Pseudophaeobacter arcticus DSM 23566: one gene and its partners. The protein of the gene in region 1 interacts with the protein of each later gene in a pairwise test. Links are inferred from orthologs where the notes say so. Each region holds a gene or a part of one and is shown on either strand. Other genes may lie near its edges.

Region 1 (6,965 bases):
GTCAGCAGGCGCTCTTCGCTGCCATCCAGCCGCATGACACCAATATGAAAGCGTCCTTTGCTCTGCTTGGTAAAGGCAATCAGATCTCCACGCGGAGACCAGACCGGCGTGCCGTAGCGCCCCGTGCCAAAGCTGACCCGGCGCGCCTCACCACCGCTCGCCGCCATCACATAAAGCTGCGGCGTGCCGGAGCGGTCGCTTTCAAAGACGATCTGGCTGCCATCGGGGGAATAAGAGGGCGCCGTCTCGATCGAGGGCGCATTGGTCAGCCGCTGACGCGCTCCGGTGGCGATATCCATGGTGTAGAGATCGGTATTGCCGCCCTCGGCCTGCGAATAAACCACGGTATTGCCATCCGGCGCAAAGCGTGGCGCAAAGCTCATGATGCCCTTGTCTGCCGACAGGACCCGCCGCTGCACCTTGCCCACGTCCAGCACATGGATCTGCGGAAAGCCGCTTTCATAGCTGGTATAAAGCACCCTGTCGCCGGTGGGCGAAAACCGCGGCGCCAGCACCAGGGCGGCGCTATTGGTCAGATACTGCACCCCGGCGCCGTCATAATCCATGATCGCCAACCGCTTGCGGCGGTCGTTCTTGGGGCCGGTCTCAGAGACAAAGACCACCCGGCTGTCAAAATAGCCGCTCTCGCCGGTGATCCGGCTATAGATGGCATCCGCCACCTTATGTGCCATGCGCCGCCAGCCATCCGTGGTGCCGCTGAACTGCAAACCGGACCCCAGCTCGTTGTCGGCAAAGATATCATAGCCACGAAACCGCACCGTCAGCTGCTTGCCATTGGCCGAAACCGAACCGGTGATCAGCGCCTGGGCATTTACCGCCTTCCAATCGGCGAATCGCACAGGCGCGTTAAAATCGCTCACGGTGGAGATATGCGCGGTGGCGGGAATTTCGCGAAACAGCCCGGTGCCGCTGAGATCCGCCGCAATCACCCGGGTGATCTGATTGGCCAGCTCGGCCGCTGCCGGGGTTTCGGCCAGAAAATCGGGCACCGCATAGGGCAAGGGTTCGATCACCCCATCGGTGATTTCGATCCGTAGCGGCCCGTCCTGGGCCTGTGCTACGCTGCCAGCGGTCAGCAGGGGCGCCGCCGCAAGAAGAAGGCTTGCCAAAAGGCCTGTCAGGGTGCGCCTCATAAGCGTCGCGTCCTTTCCGGAGTAAATATCAGTGCGGTTTTCAGGGGCAGTATCGGGGCTTGGGGAGGTCAATGCAGGGGGAAAATCCCCCCTCCCCCCGTCATAGTTCAGCCCCGTCCGAGGCGAGATCAAATTTTGGTGTCTCATTTGATGCGCATCTTTTCTGGATTAAAGGTCATGACGATGTCCCGCCAATGGTCATATTTGTCGCTGGGCAGTTTAAACCCCTTGGCGCCACAGCGAATGATTGCCCGGCGCGCCGCCTCATAGGCCTGCTTGGCTGCTCCGGTGGAGCCACCGGTGCTGGAAACCATGCGGATAGAGCCCGTTTTCGGCCGCCCGTCTGGCTCTAGCGAGACCGAGACTTCGACGGTGGTTTTCAGTGCTTCGGTCGAGAGCGAGCCGACGTTCCAGCATTGAGAGACCGAAACCCGCAGCGCGTCTTTTTCCCCCGGCGTCAGCGGCGGGCCCGAGGGCTCGCTGGCCGCCACCTCGCCACCGCCTGCGATGGCAGCCGCCAAAGCATCCTCGATCGCCGAGGACTGGTCCTCTTGCGGCGAAGGTGGCGTGGCCGGTGTGGTTTGCGCAACCTCCGCCGGGGTGGTTTGCGCCACGGGTCTTTGGGGCCGTGTTCTGGGCCGTACCGAAGTTACCGGCGCGGTGACAGGTGGCGCCGTAACAGGTGGCGCGGGCTCGGCCTCGTCGCTTTCATTGGCTTCGGTGACAATCCGGTCGCTGGCCGCTTCGGGCGCGGTGGCCTCCTGCACTTCTTGTTCGCTCAACGCACCCTCATCCGGGCTCACTTCTGGCTGCACCAATTCGTCAATTGCCACTTCCTGCTCTGGCGCCTCCACCGGCACCGGGGCAACCCGCTCCGCTGGGCGGACGCGCTCTGGCACCGGCGGACTTGGGACAATCGACGGGGTCTCAGTCGGCAGGTCTGGCGGGGTTTGCGGCTCTGGCAGGGTATCGGTGACCTCTGGCTCGGGCTCTGGTTCCGGCAGCGCCGCAACTGGCGCATCCACCACAGGCGCCGGAGTGGCTTCTGGCGCAGAGGTATCGGGGCGGGTTTCCGGGCGCACCGATACCTGCGGTGGTGCCGGAGCCGGGTCGGGCGGCGTCAGGCTGCTTGGGGTCTCGGTGACTTCAGGGGCCTGGATCTGCTGGCTCAGCCGGGCAAATTCTTCGGCCGAGATCACCGCAACCTCTTGCACGGGAATCGGCAGAGGTTCCGACGGCAACCAGGCGCCAAAGGCAACCCAGCCCACCAGCAGGCCGTGCCCCGCAAGAGAGATTTTGGTTCCGGTTTGCAGGCCCATAAAATGCCTCAAGCCCCCGCTTATTGATCCGCGCTGCTGGCTGGCGCGTCAGTGGTGGCAGCCCCGCCATCCGGCTCGGGTCCGGCCACATCAGTCACCAGACCAACATTGGCAAAGCCGCCCGCGTTCAGCGCGCCCATGACCTGCATCACCTCGCGGTAGGAAATCCCGCCATCCGCCCGCAGATAGATGCGCTCGGATGTGCGTTCTGCGGCAATGGCGCGCAGCTTGGAGACCAGCTCGGTGGGGGCCACCGGTGTCGTCTGGATCTGGATCTCGCCGCCCAGGATCATCGTCACAGTCAGCGGCTCTTCCTGCTCGCTTGGCAGCGCGCCGGCTTCTGTCTTGGGCAGATCCACCGGCACACCAACCGTGGTCAGCGGTGCCGCCACCATAAAGATGATCAACAGCACCAGCATCACATCGACAAAGGGCGTCACGTTGATTTCGGACATCGGCCGCGCCCGGCCACGGCGCCGCCCGCGCCGCCGCGTCCCCGAAGAACCCTGTTGAACCGCTGCACCCATGGCTCAGGAATCCAACTGGCGGCTGAGGATGGTGGCAAATTCGTCGGCAAAGGCCTCGTAGCCACCCAGAATACGATCGCTGTCGGCGCTCAACTTGTTGTAAAATACCACCGCAGGGATCGCCGCAAGCAGGCCAAGCCCCGTCGCCAACAGTGCCTCGGCAATGCCGGGCGCAACCACCGCCAGATTGGTGCTTTGCTGCTGTGCGATCTCGATAAAGGCGGTCATGATGCCCCAGACCGTGCCAAACAGCCCGACAAAGGGCGCGGTGGAACCAACGGTGGCCAGCACCGATAGCCCCCGTTGCAGGTCTTCGGTCTCTTTGGCGATAGCCACATCCATCGAGCGGTCAATCCGCGCCTGAGCACCGGGAATAAGCCCGCCATCGCTGCGATGACTGCGCCGCCATTCCGCCATGCCAGCGGCAAAAATACGCTCCGAATGGCCCGCAGGCTCTGGCCCCAATTGATCAAACAGCCCATCCAGCGGTTCGCCGGACCAAAAAGCCTGATCAAACCGCGCCGCCTGACGGCGGGCCTGGCGGTAGTTGATCAGCTTTTGCACGATAATGGCCCAGGACCAGATCGAGGCTGCGGTCAGCAACAGCATCACCAGTTTCACGGTAAAAGTGGCCCGCGCGAAAAGACCCCACATGGAGAAATCAATCCCCTGCGTCAGCGCCAGAGTTTCTGCTTCCATTTGCCTGCTCAATCCTCTGCCGGATCGCTCCGGTCTTACGTATTTGCCTCGTGCCCCGGTTCAGGAGCCCCAGGGCGTTCTGCTTGTTGCCATCGCTCACGATCAGCCGTCTGTCGCGGCCTTATTTTCAGGCAGGCTAGCTGAGTTCGGCGGCAAAAGCCAATCAAACAGTGCACAAAGACGGCAATGTTACAGCAATGCGCGAATCTCTGCCGGAAGCCGCGTCGGCCGCCCGGTTTCGGAAGAGATACAAACCGCCGAAACCCTGGCACGAAACAGCTCGGTCTCGCCGCGTTTGACCAGTTGCCCCATGTTTAGCCGGGCCGGTGTCAGTTTGATCACCTCGGTCTCAATCAGCAGCTCATCGTCATATTTCGCCGGAGCCAGGTAATCCGCCTCAATCCGCTGCACCACCCAGATCACCCCGGCATCACGCATGGCGTTTTGATCATTGCCAAGGCCCCGCACCCAGTCGCTGCGGGCCCGTTCGATAAAACGCAGATAATTGGCGTGATATACAATACCCCCCATATCGGTATCCTCGTAATATACCCGGACGGGAAAGCGATGAATCATGGGCCAGTGCTCCTGTGGTTGCCGGCAACCTAAAACAGGCCACGGCGCGGCAGCAAGGCGATTACGCAGCTCTCCCCTGAGGCGAGGGCATTGACCCGGCGCCTTGGTCGCGTAGACTACCCCCTGCAGCCTTTTGCCAATTCGTTTTGCGGCACAGCCCTCAGGCCTGCGTTTTTCTTTTTAAGTATAGGTTTCACAATGGGTACAAAATTCATCGATTCATCAGCTTGGAAGAAGCTGCTCAAAACGCATAAACTGCGCGATACCTCCCTGGCCCCTGCGATGTCATCTTATTGGGATTGCAAACCACCAGCCTATGAGGGGCGGTTGATTGCCCTGGAAAAATTGAAGACAGGCGCTGCCAAGCTCAGCAAAGACGCCAAATACAAGGCCGTCGCCGAGGTGGCAGAATTCCTCGGCTATCTGCTGAAAGATATCGAAGCCGAGCTGAAAGTCACCAAGCGGGACAAGATAAAACACGAAGCCAATGAGAAAAAGCTTGGCGCGCGCGAAGTCGATCTGCAATTTGTCTTTGTGGATTTTCTCGGCTCCCCCATGCTCAGCCAGAAGGCCTTTATCGAAATCAAGGCACCGGGGCGTGACACCATCACCCTGTCAAAACCGGTCAAGGGCGGGGTGGTCAGCTTCAAGGGCATCGAAATCATGCCCGTCGGCACCCTGCGCATCATGACGGTGTCAACCGGCAAGGCCTCTCATATTTCCAGCGGTGTAACCACTTACAAGCTGGGAACAGCCAAGACCCTGACCGTCAGGTCTGAAGAAGACTCCAAGATCAGAAAAATCTCAGCGGGCAGTTCCGCTCAGGTTGCCAAAAAGATCGGCAGCAAGGCAACCGCAGGCGCCGACTTCAAAATTCTGAAGGTCGGCGGCGAGGTCTTTGTTGAAGGACAGACCACGACGGCGGGCAATAAATCCGTCTCCTGGGAGGTGCGGGTGCCAACCGGAGCTTTCAAGCTGACGGTAAAGTAGCCGCCGGGGCGACAGGCCAGATCAGGAACGGGCCAGATCAGGGACAGGCCTTCAGGACGGGCAAACACGGCGCTGCGCAGGAGCGCAGCCGCCTAGCCCTGAAGCCGCGCAAACAGCCGCAGCGCATGAGAGGCGTCATTGGCCGAAGGCGGCATCATCCGGTCATAGCCAGCAGCAATAATCGCCGCAATTTCGGGCCGCAGAATTGTCGCGCCGGTCTCGGGCAGAATGGCCAGCGGCGAGGTGCTGGCAAAGGCCTGATCCGCCCAGAGCAGAATGACCTGCGCCGCCTGGCTCAGCGCCAGGGTTTCAGCCGGCAGCTCAGCCATGGCGCCCTGCATGCGCAAAAACACAAAACTGGCCTGAATGGCGCCGGTGTCATCAAAGCGAAAGGCGCGATACTGGCTGGCATCAACCGCTTGCAGCCGTGCCACCAATGGCGCCAGATCCGGGATCAGGCGGCCAAGGTCGGGCACATCCAGCAGCTCGGCCCAGTCGCGAAAGAAAAAGAACATCAGGTTGGACCCAAGCTCCGGGTCGGTTTCCGCCATCGGATGGCCCGCCAATGTGGCCACCGCCTCAATCGCGCCCTTCACAACCTTCAGCGTCTCCTCCTGCACCCCAAAGACAACAGGCGCAATGGGGCGCCCCCAACGGGCAAACCCATAAGAGCCATCGCTGCGCGTGAACAGGGCTTGGATTTCTTCCGGGGTCAGGTCCAGTGACATGGCGGTGCTCCATCATCTGAGATACAGGCATACGAGATACAGGCGGGCTGCCGCTCTATGCCCGCCGCAGCGCAAAACGGCAAGCCCGCTCCGCCGCGCAGGCACCCCGTCTAGACACAGGCCCGTCACAGGCCTGATATCAGCCCAGACCTGCGGGTCAAGGAGGCCGCAAGGCCTCGCGCAGCGGCTTGTCCTTGAGGCGCCTGCTGCAAGACAATTGAATGCGGCCTCAGGGGGCAGACCCGCCCCTTGAGGCCATCTCAGCAATTCAAACCCGTTTCTTCAGGTCCGGGCCTCCCCGGCGCATTGTGTTTTCTGGCCCAAAAGGCGCCGCCGCATCAGTCCCCTGCCAAATCGCGCTGCCTGCTGGTGACCTTGCTGTCTCTCAGCGCCGTGTCACCCAAATATCAGGGACGCGCAAATATCAGGGTCACGCAAATTGATGTGTCGCGCTTAGGGCTGTCGCGGCTGCTTAGCCAAACAGATCCGTCGCGCGCTGCGGCGGGGCAATCCCCAGATGGGTCCAGGCCTTCTGCGCCAGCATCCGCCCACGCGGGGTGCGCTGAATCAGCCCCTGTTGCAACAGATAGGGCTCGATCACATCTTCCAGCGAATCCCGGCTTTCACTCAGCGCCGCCGACAGCGTCTCGATCCCCACCGGGCCACCGCTGTAGTTTTCGGCAATCAGCCGCAAATAGCGCCGGTCGGCCCCATCCAGCCCCAGCCGATCAACCCCAAGCCGCGTCAGCGCCCCATCCGCCAGGTCTCGGGTGATGCGCCCATCGCCCTCGACCACCGCAAAGTCCACCACGCGGCGCAAGAGCCGCCCGGCGATCCTTGGGGTGCCCCGCGCGCGCCGCGCGATCTCACGGGCGCCCTCCGCATCCGCCGGGGTGCCCAGTTTGCGGGCGTTGCGACTGACGATCTCAAACAGCTCATCCACCGTGTAGAACTGCAGACGGGTGGGAATAC
Region 2 (7,073 bases), 1.4 Mb from region 1 along the record:
CCCTCAAGTTTTGCAATCCGGGGAAGCGCGGCGTTCAAGGCCTCCTCCCCGCAAGCGGCAAGGCGCTCCTGGAGGTCTTCGGCCTCCTGGCGCAGGCGCAGGATCGAGCGCTGCAGCGACTGAAACAGATCCTGCGTGGTTTGAGTATTGGGGGATGGCTCTGTCTGTGACATCTGGGCGTGGGCCTTTCATCCAAAGGGCCCCCGACACGACAAAAGACTGAGAGGATCAAACGCTGGCGCCCCAGAACCTGGCGCGGCGGGCAAGAAAGTGATCTTCGTTCTTTTTCCAGCTGCGGGGCAAATTAGGCGAGATCCTGGGTGAAAGTCAAATGAGACAGGGTTGCCAAGCGTCCGAGAGTAAAAGGAAATCTTAACAGACCGGGAGTGGTCCTGCCGGAGCCACCGGCCCAAACCACCGGCTTGCGCCACCAGCCTAGTCCACTGCCTGTGCTCTGACCTGTGCTCTGGCGCAGGCCAAAGAAAACCCGCCCCCATCAGATGATGAGGACGGGGGCAAAGATCATCGTGACCTTAAAAGAGCAGTTTAATCAGTTATTGTTCCGCTGCGCTTCGATCTCGCGCCATTTTGCAACGTTGCTATTGTGCTGTTGCAGCGTCTCCGCAAAGGCATGACCGCCGCTGCCATCCGCTACAAAGAACAGAAAATCGGTCGGCTCCGGGTTCACCGCCGCCAAGAGACTCGCCCGGCCAGGGTTGGCGATAGGCGTTGGGGGCAACCCTTCGATCACGTAGGTGTTCCACGGTGTAACCTTGCGCAATTCGCTTTGACGCAGGCCCCGACCCAGCACGCCTTCGCCTTTGGTGACGCCATAGATCACGGTGGGATCCGTTTGCAGGCGCATGCCCCGGTTCAGACGATTGGTAAAGACACTGGCCACCTGGCCACGCTCTTCTGCGACGCCGGTTTCTTTTTCGATGATCGAGGCAAGGATCAGCATTTCTTCGGGCGATTGCACCGCCGCGTCCTCGCTGCGGTTTTCCCAGGCTGCCGCAATCAGCAACTCCTGGCGCTCCTGCATCTGCGCCAGGATCTCGTCACGGGGCTGCCCTTTGACAATTTCATAGCTGTCAGGCGCCAACATGCCTTCTGCCGGGCGTTCTCCGGGATCACCGCTGAGAATGTCGATGTTTTGCAGGGCATTCACTACCTGCCAACTGGTCACACCCTCGGCCAATGCAACCCGGAAACGGGTATCCGAGGCAGATTTCAACTGGGTGAAGATCGCAGGCACATCGTCAACGCCGAGCTCAAAATCAGCCCGTTCGACAAATTTACCAGAGGCCGGGTCCAGCTCACGCACCTCGGCCCGCACCCGTGTCACCCCAACGCGGTAAACCACCTCGGTGCCGCAGGTGCTGGCGCCGCCCTGGGTGATCTGATCCAGAATGCTCTGCATCGTGCTGCCAGGACGGACAAGAAAGCTCCCCGCTTTGAGCTGGCGCGACTTTTCAGTGTATTTGGCGCTGAGCCGGAACAACATGCCGGAGCTAACCGCCCCCTGCTTTTCAAGCTCTGCGCTCACCCGGGTCATGTTTGACCCAGGGCGCACCTGCAGACAGATCGCTGTCTCCAACGGCCCCTCAGCGGTATACTGTGACTTGCCCCAAAGGATGACGCCGCCCAAAAGGAACAGCACCACCACCAGAACCGTCAGCATATTCGAAGCCAGGCTGCGCCACATTTATTTAGGCTTCCCAAAGACAACCGAGGCATTGGTCCCGCCAAAGCCAAAGGAATTGGACAGGGCCACGTCAATCTTGCGCTCACGCTTGGCATTTGGGGCCAGATCAATAGGTGTTTCAACCGCCTGATTGTCCAGGTTGATCGTTGGCGGAGCAACCTGATCGCGAATCGCCAGGATCGAGAAGATCGCCTCAATCGCGCCAGCAGCGCCCAAAAGATGGCCGGTTGCTGATTTGGTCGACGACATGGTGACCGCAGCCGCATGATCCCCCAGCATCCGCTCAACCGCGCCCAGTTCAATTGTGTCGGCCATGGTCGAGGTGCCATGGGCGTTGATGTAGTCTACATCTTTGGGCTCAAGCCCTGCATTTTTCAGCGCTGCGCGCATCGACCGCTCGCCGCCTTCGCCGGTCTCGGAGGGGGCGGTGATATGATAGGCATCGCCCGACAGGCCATAGCCCAGAACTTCGGCATAGATTTTGGCGCCACGGGCCACGGCATGGTCGTAGTCTTCCAGCACCACAACTCCGGCACCTTCGCCCATGACAAACCCGTCACGATCAGCGTCATAGGGGCGGGACGCCGATTTGGGATCATCTGCCCATTTGGTCGACAAGGCCTTGCAGGCATTAAAGCCGGCAATGCCAATTTCGCAGATCGCCGCTTCGGCGCCACCAGCAATCATCACATCGGCATCGCCGGATTTGATCAACCGGGCCGCATCGCCAATGGCGTGGGCCCCTGTTGAGCAAGCCGTCACCACCGAGTGGTTGGGGCCTTTGAACCCAAAGCGGATTGAGACCTGACCAGAGATCAGGTTGATCAGCGCACCGGGAATAAAGAAGGGAGAGACCCGGCGCGGGCCCTTTTCCTTGATCATCACTGCGGTGTTGGCGATGGAACTCAACCCGCCGATGCCAGAGCCGATCATGACGCCTGTGCGCTCCTGGCTTTCGGTATCTTCCGGGGTCCAGTCAGCATCCCGCACAGCCATTTCAGCGGCGGCGATACCATAAAGGATAAAGTCATCGATCTTTTTCTGATCTTTCTTGATCACCCAGTCATCCGGATTGAAAGAGCCGTCTGTGCCGTCACCACGCGTGACTTCGCAAGCATAGGTGGTTGCAACACCACTGGCCTCTGCGTCAAACAGGGTGATCGGTCCGGCGCCAGATTGACCGTCCAGCAGGCGCGACCAGGTCTCTTCGACCCCGGTTGCCAAAGGTGTCACCAATCCCAGTCCGGTTACAACGACTCGACGCATTCCTTGCTCTCCTCTGCCTCGGCAATTCGCAACCAGATAGCTTGGATTGCCCTAGGGGTGCAAGTGCGCCAATAGAACGTATCGGCGCAGAATGGCAAATAACAGAGCCCAAGCCAAGCCAATCAGCGCATCGGCACTGCGGCAAACCGGCTCTGCCAAGCGCCCAGCCAGAGAGCCAGGCCAAAGGATCCGGCCAGCCCTCTGGCGAAAGCAAAAAGCGGAACGGCCATGTTTGACCGCCCCGCCTATTACCTGGTGCAAGCCCTGCAGTCGCAGGTGATTCATTAAATGAATTCAGCAACTTCTTCAGGGTGCGGCTGGGCCGCCTCCAGGGCCTCCTCCAGGGTGAGCGTCTTGCGAAACAGCGCCCGCCCAACCAAAGCCCCGGCAATATTGGACAGGTACTTCAACCGCGACAGATCATCGACACAGCGCACGACGCCACTGGCGATCACCGGTGACTGAGCCTTGGCGGCCAGCCCGGAAATCAGCCCCAATTGCCCGTCCAGGTCGGACATATCACTGTCGATATCGGTGACAATAATGCCTGCAAAGGGGGCAGCCCCAAAGGCGGCGATATAGCTTTCAGGTTCAAATGCACCAGCTTGGCGCCACCCTTCAGTCATAACCTGCCCCTGCCAGACATCCACCGCCAGAACGATCTGATCGGGATACTGTTTCGCCATCTCGCAAACCAAAGTGGGATCAAGCGCGGCCAGGGTGCCAACAACGATACGTCCTGCGCCCTGTTCGATCCAGCTCTCGATACTGTCCCGGCTGCGCATACCGCCGCCCAATTGTACCGGAATACCAGCGCTGCGAATGATCTCAGCCACCAGTTCTTTGTTGCTGTCATCGCCCTGAATGGCGTTGAAATCAGTCAGGTGCATCCACTGGGCACCTGCTGCGGCAAATTCCTTTGCCTTTTCAACAGGATCCACATGCCAGACCATCGGCTCCTCCAGCCGACCCTTTTCCAGAGTGACGCAGCGCCCGTCTAGCAATTCGATTGTCGGAAAAATCATCATCTCCGAAGCCCTCCTAGTTGGTCATCTTTACACGCTACCACAAAAACGGGCGACGCAGGAGAACCATCGTCCAGAAGAACAAAAGGCGTGAGACGCAAAACGGCGCTTCCACGATGGAAAGCGCCGTCAAGGCAATCACAATGATGTAATTACGACTTAGGAAGCTTCGGTGATGAACTTCACTGCGTCGCCAAATGTCTGGATGGTTTCGGCCGCATCATCAGGGATCTCGATGCCGAATTCTTCTTCAAAGGCCATGACCAGCTCAACAGTGTCGAGGCTGTCTGCACCCAAATCGTCGATGAAGGACGCGTTTTCGGTCACTTTTTCTTCTTCAACACCCAGGTGCTCTACAACGATCTTTTTTACGCGGTCTGCGACGTCGCTCATGTCATTTCCTCGTTCTTCAGGGCAGATTGCCCGGTTTTGCCCGTACCCGCTTGGGGTGGCATTGTTTTGCCCGATGCGGGCGGTTCTGCTCTCAAAAACGAGAGCTACCCGATCGCTTTCCCTTGCGAGGAAAACGTCAGGACGAATATGGGCCGCCTATAGCACAGACCAGCGCAGAGGCAAATGCTTTCGCTGCATCTGCGGTTCTTGTCTATGCCCTGCCATGACTGCCCCAGTCGAGCAGATGGCGCCGCCCAGCCCCAAGGACAAGGGGCAGCACCGAAGATTTCTAAAACCTTGTTGATATCAATATGATATTCACAAAGTTCTGGGCTATTTTGTGCTTTGAATATCTCGATTCTGCAACGTTTTTTGCGGCAGGCCGAAGAATAAACAAAACCAAATGAGCCTACAGCATCGCCATACCGCCGTTCACATGCAGGGTGGTTCCGGTGACATAGGCGGCCTCGGGGCTGGCCAGATACAGCACCGCAGCGGCGATTTCTTTCGAATCCCCCATCCGGGCGGCGGGAATCTGCGACAGGATGGCATCTTTCTGCGCATCATTCAGTTTGTCGGTCATGGCGGTGGCAATAAACCCAGGCGCAACCGCGTTGACCGTGATGCCGCGATTGGCGACCTCATAGGCGACGGATTTGGACATCCCGATCATCCCCGCCTTGGAGGCGGCATAGTTGCCCTGACCAGGGTTGCCAGTGGCGCCAACGATGGACGAGATGTTGATGATCCGACCCCAGCGGGCTTTCATCATGCCGCGCAGCACCCCACGGCACAGCCGCATGGTCGAGGTAAGGTTCACATCCAACACGCTTTGCCACTCTTCATCTTTCATGCGCATAAAAAGATTGTCTTTGGTGATCCCGGCATTGTTCACCAGAATATCAACACTGCCCATGGCAGCGACAGCCTGTTTGGGCAGGGCTTCCACCGCCTCTGCATCGCTCAGGTTGCAGATCAGCACATGGGCACGCTCGCCAAGCTCAGCTGCCAGTTCCTGCAGCGGGGCCTCGCGGGTGCCAGAAAGCGCAACGGTCGCACCCGCTGCGTGCAGGGCACGGGCGATATCGCCGCCGATCCCACCCGAAGCCCCGGTGATCAGGGCGGTTTTACCAGTCAAATCAAACATATCTCTTCCTCTGTTTGCAGGTGCATGACCATCAGAGCCGCGCTTGCTCCCGGTCGCACCGCTTTTGCGCGCGTAGAATTCAGGCCTCTTTGACGGCTGCAACCGCCTCGGGGGTGCCAAACTGACGGCAGGTCAGGCTGCGGTCGATCTTGCGGATCATGCCCGACAGAGCCTTGCCGGATCCAATTTCCCAGAACTCCGTGACGCCCTGCGCCGCCATGACCTGGACGCTTTCACGCCAGCGCACCGAACCGGTAACCTGTTCAACCAAAAGCTGGCGGATTTCAGCCGGGTCGCTCACCACGTCGGCGCGCACATTGGCAATCAGCGGCACGGCGGGGGCTTTGATCTCAACCGCGGCCAGGGCCTCGGCCATGACATCTGCGGCGGGCTGCATCAGCGCACAGTGGAAAGGTGCCGAGACCGGCAGCATCACCGCCCGTTTGGCCCCACGGGCCTTGGCGATTTCTGCGGCCCGTTCAACGGCGGCCTTGTGACCGGAGACAACCACCTGGGTGGGGTCGTTGTCATTGGCAGCCTGGACCACTTCGCCCTCAGCCGCCGCTTCGGCTGCGACCTCTTTTACAGTGGCGAAATCTAGCCCCAACAGCGCAGCCATGGCGCCCACACCAACCGGCACGGCGCTTTGCATCGCTTCGCCCCGGGTGCGCAGCAGGCGCGCGGTATCTGCGATGGAAATTGCCCCGGCAGCAGCCAGCGCCGAATATTCCCCCAGCGAATGGCCGGCAACAAAACCAGCCTGGTCAATCGCAACGCCCTCGGCCTCCAGCGCACGCATCGCCGCCAAGGAGGTCGCCATCAGGGCGGGTTGGGCGTTCTGGGTCAGGGTCAGGGTTTCGATATCGCCCTCCCAGATCAATTTGCTGAGGTGTTCCCCCAAAGCCGCGTCGACCTCATCAAAAACAGCCTTCGCGGCCGGATAAGTTTCTGCCAATGCCTGGCCCATTCCAATGGCCTGGGCGCCCTGCCCCGGAAATACAAATGCGATCGTCATTAAGGGTCACTTCCTTCGCTGTCGTTTTCCCCGGTTTAGACGCAGCTGACCCAACGTACAAGAGAACTGACCAAGGGTGCCCTTCTGCCCACCTGTCCAGTCCGCCAATCCAGCCCGCCTGTGCTACCCCTCTGTCCTGCCCCTTTGTCCTGCCTTGCGGATAGGGGCACGATGGCGGCTGCCAGATCGGCGCTCTGCGCCACATGACCCTTCGCACAAACTCTGTTCGCGCACGGACAGAGCCCCCCATTGCATGCCTCTGCGTCTCGATTAGAGTGGCCAGCATCGCACCTCACAAGGAACCACCCCCGTGCCAGCCCAAAACACCACCTCCAGCTACGGCAGCGTCACCAAAGGCTTTCATTGGCTCTCTGCCCTCCTGCTGATCTCCGCCTTTCTGCTTGGCCTGATCGCCAACGATCTGGCCCATGAGATTCAAAGCCCGGGGTTTGATGGATCCGACGCGACCCTGTCCCGCGCCGTGCTGCTGTTCTCGATCCACAAAACCATCGGCGTTGCCGC
Region 3 (7,513 bases), 3.3 Mb from region 1 along the record:
CAGTGCAACCGCGCCGCACCAGCGGCGGCCGGGTCAGCGGCGCTTTATCTCATCCGTGATAAGAGCAATAGCTGCCGGAGCCCCCCCTTTTGGGCTCAAAACCTGGCCCGCGGGGGTGCGCCCGACGGGCTACTGAACCCAGACCTCAACCCGGCGGTTGACCTGACGCCCCCAATCACTGTCGTCGCAGGCCATTGGCAGCGCTTCGCCAAAGGCATCTACCTGCACCGAAACCCGCGCGACACTGCCTGCCTCGGCCGTGGCCAGAACCGCATCACGCACGCTCTCTGCCCGTTTCAAAGCAATACTCCGGTTACCGGCAGCCGCCCCGTCGCCGTCAGAAAACCCCACAAAATTAAGCACCTTGCCGTCATAAAGCCCGGTTTCCAGCGCCCGGGCCAATTGCGCCACGTTGCTGCGGGACTGCGCATCCGGGCGGGAAGAGCCCGCTTCAAAGCGAAAAGAGGTGGTCAGGCGCCGAAACCCGGCCAGCCGACTCACCAGCCGTTGCAACTCTGTCAGTTCCACCTCAGGGCCAGCCGCTAAAATCGCATTGCTCAGCCGGTCACCCTGGGCATTCATCGAAATATGTTCCTGCGCCTGATCGACAAAGCCTGCGCGCCGGATCACGATCTGCGCCCCCGGACCCCGCACATAGGCGAGAAAGTCCCGCGCCACCTTGGCCAGACGGCGCTGCGGCAAATACAAAAACATCGGTGCCGTCAGCGGGTAGTCTTCGGTTTTAATTCCACGTCGGTTGGCCCGCAGCGCAAACCCACAGGCGCCTGTCAGGGTCAGCATCCGGGTGCTTCCCGTGTTGGAAAAACTGGTGATGCCAATTGCAAAGGGATCCGTCGCAACCCTCCGAACCAGGGTCGCCCCGCGCTCATGATGCCGCAGATCCTGTGTCAGCTGCACCCCTGAGGCGGTCAAAACCCGATCCGCAAAGCCCTGGGTCAATCCAGAATTCGCCAGAGGCATATGCACGGAAATTGGGGCATCCGGCCCCCCAAGCGTCTTCCAGTTGGTGATTGCACCAGAAAAAACGCCCGCCAGATCGGGGATAGAGATCCGGGTAACCGGGTTCTCGGGCGAGACCACCGGCACCATGGCGTCCAGCGCCACAATCCGGCTGCGTGTGGCCTGTGTCATATCCCCCAGCCCGGCGGCGCGGGCCAGTGTTTGTTCCGTGGGGCGAATTTCACGCAGGGCCATGACGATATCGGCCTCCTGCGCGATCAAATCGGCAAAGCCCACATCGGTGGTACTGACCAGAAAGGAAAACCGCGCCACGGGGCGCCCTTCGCGCTGCAACAGAAGGTAGTCAAAGTTGCCCTCGGGCTGGGACATACGTTGGGTTTTATAGCCATTGCGCAGGGCAAAACCTTCGATCAGCGCCGGCAAAAGAACCTCTGCCATCTGCGCCGAACCGGACAGGGTCACTTCGGCCACAAAATCCGACAGGCTGGGACAGCCCGGCCCTTCGCAACTGACCCCCGATCCATCGAGCGTCAACTCTCCAAACTTGGTCTCGACCCGATAGAATTCTCCGTCAAATCCCAAAAGGTTGCCGGTGATTTCCACCACGCCATCAGGGGACGACAGGGTGACATCCTGCGCCTGTCCACTGTGCGCAGTGACAAAAAGGAGAAGTGCGGCGCAAACCGCCGCACGAAAATTGACCATTTGAAGTCCTGAATTAGCCGCAGATCATCTTGCCGCGATTTTCAGGTTTTCTACCAGATTATTCAACACCAGAAAGTCACCAGAGGCGGTGCAATCTGGCATGTTGAGAACCAGATCCCGCGTTTGTACCCGTCCCGCGACAACCCGCAGGCTTTGTGCCGCAATTTCACGGCCACAATTGATCTCGGTGATCTCTGCCTCGACGCTGATTTCGATGTCTCCGGCTGCGGGGGGGGCCTCCCCCTGGTTGCGTTGAAAGCTATAGATCTCTGCCAGGCGTGGGACCAGTTGCGTAGCATCCCCCAGCTGCATCAGCTTACCCGCAGCCTTCTGACTGGGGTCAGCCCCATGCCAGACATGGCCGTTTTCACCGTATTGCGCCCCAAACTCACGGGCATGGATTTCAAAGCCGCTGTTGCCGCTCCACTGCAGTACCACCCGGTCGACCTCTGCCATATCCGGCACCGCAACCTGCACAACCGCGCCAACCGCCGCTGTCGCCGCCGCGTCAGTGGGCGTGAGGGTGGCGGGCGCGATGATAAAGGTGGCTGTGCTGGACAGTGCCGGGATCACCAGATCAAGCTGCCCGTCCGGGCCAAGTGTTTCCGTGACCATCATGCCCTGATGGTGCAGGGTAATCCGCTCATTCCCCCGACAAGGCGCAGAGATCTGCAACGCCACCAGGGCGCCAGGAAGCGCGGTGGCGCTGGCTGTCACGCCACAGGCTGCAACCGGTGACTGGCGCTGCGCAGGCTGGCGCTGCGTAGGGGGGATGTCATCATCCTCGGAAAGGCCCGGGTTTGCAGATGTCAGGGTGATCTTTTCGATAGCGATCGGCCTGGCCAGCTCTGGGTCTTGCGGCAACTGCAGCCCCGCCTGATCAGAGCCACCAGCCAGGCCCGCAGACCCAAAGGTGGTGGGCTGCATAAAGAAACCGATTCCCAATGCGCAGGCGGCGGTGGCCGCGCTCATCAGAACTATGCGTTTGTTCAGCATTTCTACCCTCCAATACCTAATTCAAAACCGAATACGGGCCTGTCAAATAGGCCCGCAAAAGGAGGCCGATCTATGGCCACCCATTGATAAGAATCAGGCATTCATCCGCAAATTGACCAAATACGGCGCGGTGCTCTGCCCTGCCGCTTTTGGTGATCTCCTGCAAATGGGTAGCCAAAAAGAATTAACCCCGACCAAAGGCCGGGGCTATTTATGATTAGTTTATGCTGGAGCCAAACCGGGCTTTCCGCACCACCCGAACTGGATGGAAAGGATCAGGTCAACGAGGATCAGGCCAGACGTCCGTGGCAATGTTTGAACTTTTTGCCCGATCCGCAGGGACATTTGTCATTGCGTGAAGGGTTGCCCCAGGTCGAGGGATCAGCCTCGACAAATCCGGGAGCCGCATCCTCTGAATTGGCGTCAGGCGCCGCCGGAGCCCCACCCAGCGCCATCTGCTGCATGGCGGCCTGACGGGCGGCCATTTCAGCCAACATCTGCTGTTGCTCTTCGTCGGTCATAGGACGCACCCGGCTCAGCTGCTTGGTTACATCTTCGCGCAGCGAATCGAGCATGGTTTCAAACAGCTGGAAGCTTTCGTTTTTATACTCGTTCAGCGGATCGCGCTGCGCATAGCTGCGGAACCCCACAACCGAGCGCAGATGTTCCAGCGTCAGCAGATGTTCGCGCCATTTGGCGTCGATGGTCTGCAACAGCACCTGCTTTTCAATGTTGCGCATGCTTTCGGGGCCAAAGGCCTCGGTCTTTTCTGCCATCATCTGATTGGCGACCTCGGCCAGGCGTTCCGACATATGTTCGTCGTCGACACCCTCTTCGGCGGCCCATTCGGCAACCGGCGCGTCTATGCTCAACTTTTCCAGCACGGCGGCGTGCAGACCTTCGATGTCCCATTGCTCGGCATAGGTTTTGGGCGGCATATAGGTGTCGATCAGCTCGTCGATCACCTCGTGACGCATGTCACCAATGATTTCGGACAGGTCTTCGGCGGCCATGATTTCACGACGCTGACCAAAGATCACCTTACGCTGGTCATTCATCACGTCGTCAAATTTGAGCACGTTCTTACGCATGTCAAAGTTGCGACCTTCGACCTTGGCTTGGGCGCGTTCCAGCGACTTGTTCACCCAGGGGTGAATAATCGCTTCGCCTTCCTTCATGCCAAGGCTCGACAGAACCTTGTCCAGTCGCTCAGAGCCAAAGATACGCATCAGATCGTCTTCGAGGCTGAGATAGAAACAGGTGCGCCCCGGATCCCCCTGGCGACCAGAGCGGCCCCGCAGCTGGTTGTCGATCCGGCGGCTTTCGTGACGCTCAGAAGCCATCACACAAAGGCCACCTGCCTCGATAACCTTTTTCTTTTCTTCGGCGTGCTTGGCCTCTTCTTCGGCGCGCAAAGCCACAGGATCCGCATCCGGGTTGGCCTCAAGCGCCGCCATCACGATCATGTCGACATTGCCACCCAGCTGGATGTCAGTGCCACGGCCCGCCATATTGGTGGCGATAGTCACCGCGCCAAGCCGACCCGCATCTGCAACGATCTGGGCCTCCTGTTCGTGGTGACGCGCGTTCAGCACGTTATGCTTTACCCCTTCCTTCTGCAGCATCATGCTCAGCAGTTCGGACTTTTCGATTGAGGTGGTCCCCAGCAGAACCGGCTGGCCTTTGGCATGCGCAGTCATGGCTTCTTCCACCATGGCCTGGAATTTTTCAGCCGCCGTGCGGTAGACCCGGTCATCCTCATCCACCCGGGCGATGGGTTTGTTTGTCGGCACTTCAACCACGCCCAGACCGTAAATTTCGGCAAATTCCTCGGCTTCGGTCAGGGCTGTGCCGGTCATGCCGGACAGCTTGTCATAGAGACGGAAATAGTTCTGGAAGGTGACAGAAGCCAGCGTGGTGTTTTCCGGCTGGATATTGACCTCTTCCTTGGCCTCGATGGCCTGATGCAGACCCTCAGAGAGGCGGCGCCCGGCCATCATCCGGCCAGTGAATTCATCAATCAGAACCACTTCGCCATCGCGCACGATATAGTCCTTGTCACGCTGGAACAGCTTATGCGCCCGCAGGGCCTGGTTCACGTGGTGCACAACGGTGGTGCTTTCGGGATCATAAAGCGAAGCACCCTCGTCCAGAAGACCGTGCTCGATCAGCTTCTGCTCAAGAAACTCATTGCCTTCCTCGGTAAAGGTCACACCGCGGGTTTTTTCGTCCACCTCAAAGTGCTCATCCGACAGGAAGGGAATCATCTTGTCGATGGTGATATAGAGTTCCGAGCGATCCTCAGCCGGACCAGAAATGATCAGCGGTGTGCGCGCTTCGTCGATCAGGATCGAGTCGACCTCATCAACGATGGCAAAGTTGTGTTGCTTTTGGAAAACCTGATCCAGGCTGGGCTTCATGTTGTCGCGCAGGTAGTCAAAGCCCAACTCGTTGTTGGTGGCATAGGTGACATCACTGTCATAGGCCGCCATCTTTTCTTCATCGGGCTGGTTCGACCAGATGACGCCGGTTGTCATGCCAAGCGCGTCAAAAACCTTGCTCATCCATTCGGCGTCGCGTTTGGCCAGGTATTCGTTCACCGTCACCACATGCACACCACGCCCGGTCAGCGCATTCAGATAGGCCGGGAAGGTCGCCACGAGGGTTTTCCCCTCGCCCGTCTTCATCTCGGAGATATTTCCCTGATGCAGGAAGATCCCGCCCATCAGCTGGGTGTCAAAGGCCCGCAGCCCCAAAGCGCGGCGCGCTGCTTCGCGCACGTTGGCAAAGGCTTCGGGCAGCAGCGCATCGAGCTTTTCACCATCCAGTGCCCGCTTGCGCAGCTCGGCGGTTTTTTCCCGGAGACCCTCGTCGCTGAGTTTCTCGAACGTTTCTTCCAGTCCATTGATCTGTGCAACCAGTGGCCCTGTCGCCTTGATTTTGCGGTCATTCGGCGTCCCGAAAACCTTTTTGGCGAGTGTTCCGATACCCAGCATGTGTTCTCCAACGATCCTCTTGGTGGCCCTTGTGTCAGGCAGATGTCGGGCAGGCTTGCCCGTCGTGGTCGCAACCCATAAACAATAAAAGAAACGACGGTCCTGCCTCGGGCCTCCTTGGGATGTAAGGGGCAGGAAAATAAGTGTCAACGCCGCGCCCCTTTGCGGCTCGGGAATTAGGAAGAATTCAATGCGTAAAGGTCTCACTTTTCTGCAAGGTACAGCTGTGGCCCTGTTTATGGCCCTGCCCCTGCCTGCATTGGCCGCGCCACATGCCAATACCGTGATTGCAACCGTCAACGGCGAAGAGATCACCCTGGGTCACATGATCATGGCCCGCGACAGCCTGCCAGAACAGTACAAGCAATTGCCGGATGATGTGCTGTATAATGCCATCCTCGACCAGCTGGTACAGCAGACCGCGCTAAAGCAAGAGCTGCACGGCGGCGTGCCGCATTATGTGAAACTTGCGGTAGACAACGAAGAGCGCGCCCTGCTGGCTGCCAATGTCATTGAGACGGTGATGAAAAGCGCCAGCAATGAAGAGGCTCTGCGTCAAGCCTATGAGGATAAATACTCGGATGGCGACGGCGGGGACGAGTTCAACGCCGCGCATATTCTGGTCGAAACCCAGGAGGACGCGCTGGAGATCAAATCCGAGCTTGATACCGGTGCCGACTTTTCAATCATGGCCAAAGAGCGCTCGACCGGGCCTTCCGGCCCCAATGGCGGCGATCTGGGTTGGTTCACCAAGGGACGCATGGTTCCCGAATTCGAAGAGGCCGTGCTGGGCCTGCGGGCCGGGGAGATCTCCGACCCGGTGGAGACCCAGTTTGGCTGGCACCTCATCCTGCTCAAAGAGCGTCGCAAAACTGCTGCCCCCACCTTTGAAGAGGTCCGCGAGACGCTCAGCCAAGAACTGCAGAATGCCGCTGTTGAGGCCCGTGTCAGCGATCTGACCGCTGCAGCTCTCATCGACCGCCCTGAAATTGACGATCTCGACCCCGCAATCCTGCGCGATCTGAGCCTGGTAAGGAACTAACTATGGGTGATAGTCTTCCCCGCTCGCCTTTGGCGCCCGCCGCTTTTCCGCAACTGCCGGTGATTAAGGGCCTGCGCCTTTGCGCTGGTGCCGCCGGCGTGAAATACCAGGGCCGCGACGATGTGATGCTGGCCGTGATGGATCCCGGCACCACGGTTGCCGGCACCTTCACCCGCTCCAAAACCCGCTCGGCGCCGGTGCGCGATTGTCAGGCGAAACTGGGTGGTGACAGCTCTGCTGGCGCCGCCATTCTGGTGAACTCCGGCAATTCCAACGCCTTTACCGGTCACTACGGCCAGACCTCGGTTGCAGAGATCTGTGCCGCTGTTGCGGATATCACCGGCCTGCCCGAAGCGCGTATCTTTACCGCCTCAACCGGTGTCATTGGCGAGCCCCTGCCGCATGATCGTATCATTGCCCAGATCAAAGACCTGAACGCAGGCCTGGACGAGACCGCGCTGGAAGCCGCCGCCAAGGCGATCATGACCACCGACACCTTTGCCAAGGGCGCTTCGGCAGAGGTGATCATCGGCGGTGAAACCGTGTCGATTGCCGGTATTGCCAAAGGCTCCGGCATGATCGCGCCGGATATGGCCACCATGCTGGTCTATATCTTTACCGATGCGCAGCTGCCCCAGGATGCCCTGCAGACCGAGCTCAGCCGTCTTTGTGATCGCAGTTTCAACTGCATCACTGTGGACAGTGACACCTCCACCTCGGACAGTCTGATGCTCTGTGCCACCGGCGCCTCTGGGGTTGATGTCACGGACAGTGCGGAATTCTCGCAGGCGCT

What was found. The genes of interacting proteins can lie anywhere in the genome.
Region 2: the proteins of ybgC (region 1) and ARCT_RS0113275 interact in binary tests that used the Escherichia coli proteins (3 or more experiments, as listed by UniProt). The link is inferred for Pseudophaeobacter arcticus DSM 23566 from one-to-one orthologs.
Region 3: the proteins of ybgC (region 1) and secA interact in binary tests that used the Escherichia coli proteins (3 or more experiments, as listed by UniProt). The link is inferred for Pseudophaeobacter arcticus DSM 23566 from one-to-one orthologs.

What each region holds. Positions count from the first base shown.
Region 1 is NZ_KI421507.1:524,486-531,450, reverse strand. What follows is about bases 2,583-5,551. They hold ybgC (tol-pal system-associated acyl-CoA thioesterase), read right to left. Parts: upstream 4,276-5,551; coding sequence 3,889-4,275; downstream 2,583-3,888. Other genes in these bases: ARCT_RS0106510 (hypothetical protein), read right to left, coding at 5,358-5,551; ARCT_RS0106515 (hypothetical protein), read left to right, coding at 4,474-5,265; tolQ (protein TolQ), read right to left, coding at 3,004-3,699; tolR (protein TolR), read right to left, coding at 2,583-3,000. Outside these bases: Tol-Pal system beta propeller repeat protein TolB, read right to left, coding at 1-1,154; ARCT_RS0106535 (hypothetical protein), read right to left, coding at 1,298-2,467; more of tolR, read right to left, coding at 2,494-2,582; more of ARCT_RS0106510, read right to left, coding at 5,552-5,993; Holliday junction branch migration DNA helicase RuvB, read right to left, coding at 6,466-6,965.
Region 2 is NZ_KI421507.1:1,922,489-1,929,561, forward strand. The notes cover bases 2,773-5,627. They hold ARCT_RS0113275 (acyl carrier protein), read right to left. Parts: upstream 4,390-5,627; coding sequence 4,156-4,389; downstream 2,773-4,155. Other genes in these bases: fabF (beta-ketoacyl-ACP synthase II), read right to left, coding at 2,773-2,971; ARCT_RS0113270 (1-(5-phosphoribosyl)-5-[(5-phosphoribosylamino)methylideneamino]imidazole-4-carboxamide isomerase), read right to left, coding at 3,256-3,999; fabG (3-oxoacyl-[acyl-carrier-protein] reductase), read right to left, coding at 4,799-5,536; fabD (ACP S-malonyltransferase), read right to left, coding at 5,616-5,627. Also shown: ARCT_RS26040 (hypothetical protein), read right to left, coding at 1-173; endolytic transglycosylase MltG, read right to left, coding at 551-1,705; more of fabF, read right to left, coding at 1,706-2,772; more of fabD, read right to left, coding at 5,628-6,551; ARCT_RS0113290 (cytochrome b/b6 domain-containing protein), read left to right, coding at 6,862-7,073. UniProt on the Escherichia coli protein: Carrier of the growing fatty acid chain in fatty acid biosynthesis.
Region 3 is NZ_KI421507.1:3,791,620-3,799,132, reverse strand. What follows is about bases 2,773-6,067. They hold secA (preprotein translocase subunit SecA), read right to left. Parts: upstream 5,679-6,067; coding sequence 2,973-5,678; downstream 2,773-2,972. Other genes in these bases: ARCT_RS0122850 (peptidylprolyl isomerase), read left to right, coding at 5,869-6,067. Also shown: ARCT_RS0122865 (phosphate ABC transporter substrate-binding/OmpA family protein), read right to left, coding at 130-1,686; ARCT_RS0122860 (hypothetical protein), read right to left, coding at 1,711-2,682; more of ARCT_RS0122850, read left to right, coding at 6,068-6,720; bifunctional glutamate N-acetyltransferase/amino-acid acetyltransferase ArgJ, read left to right, coding at 6,723-7,513. UniProt on the Escherichia coli protein: Required for protein export, interacts with the SecYEG preprotein conducting channel.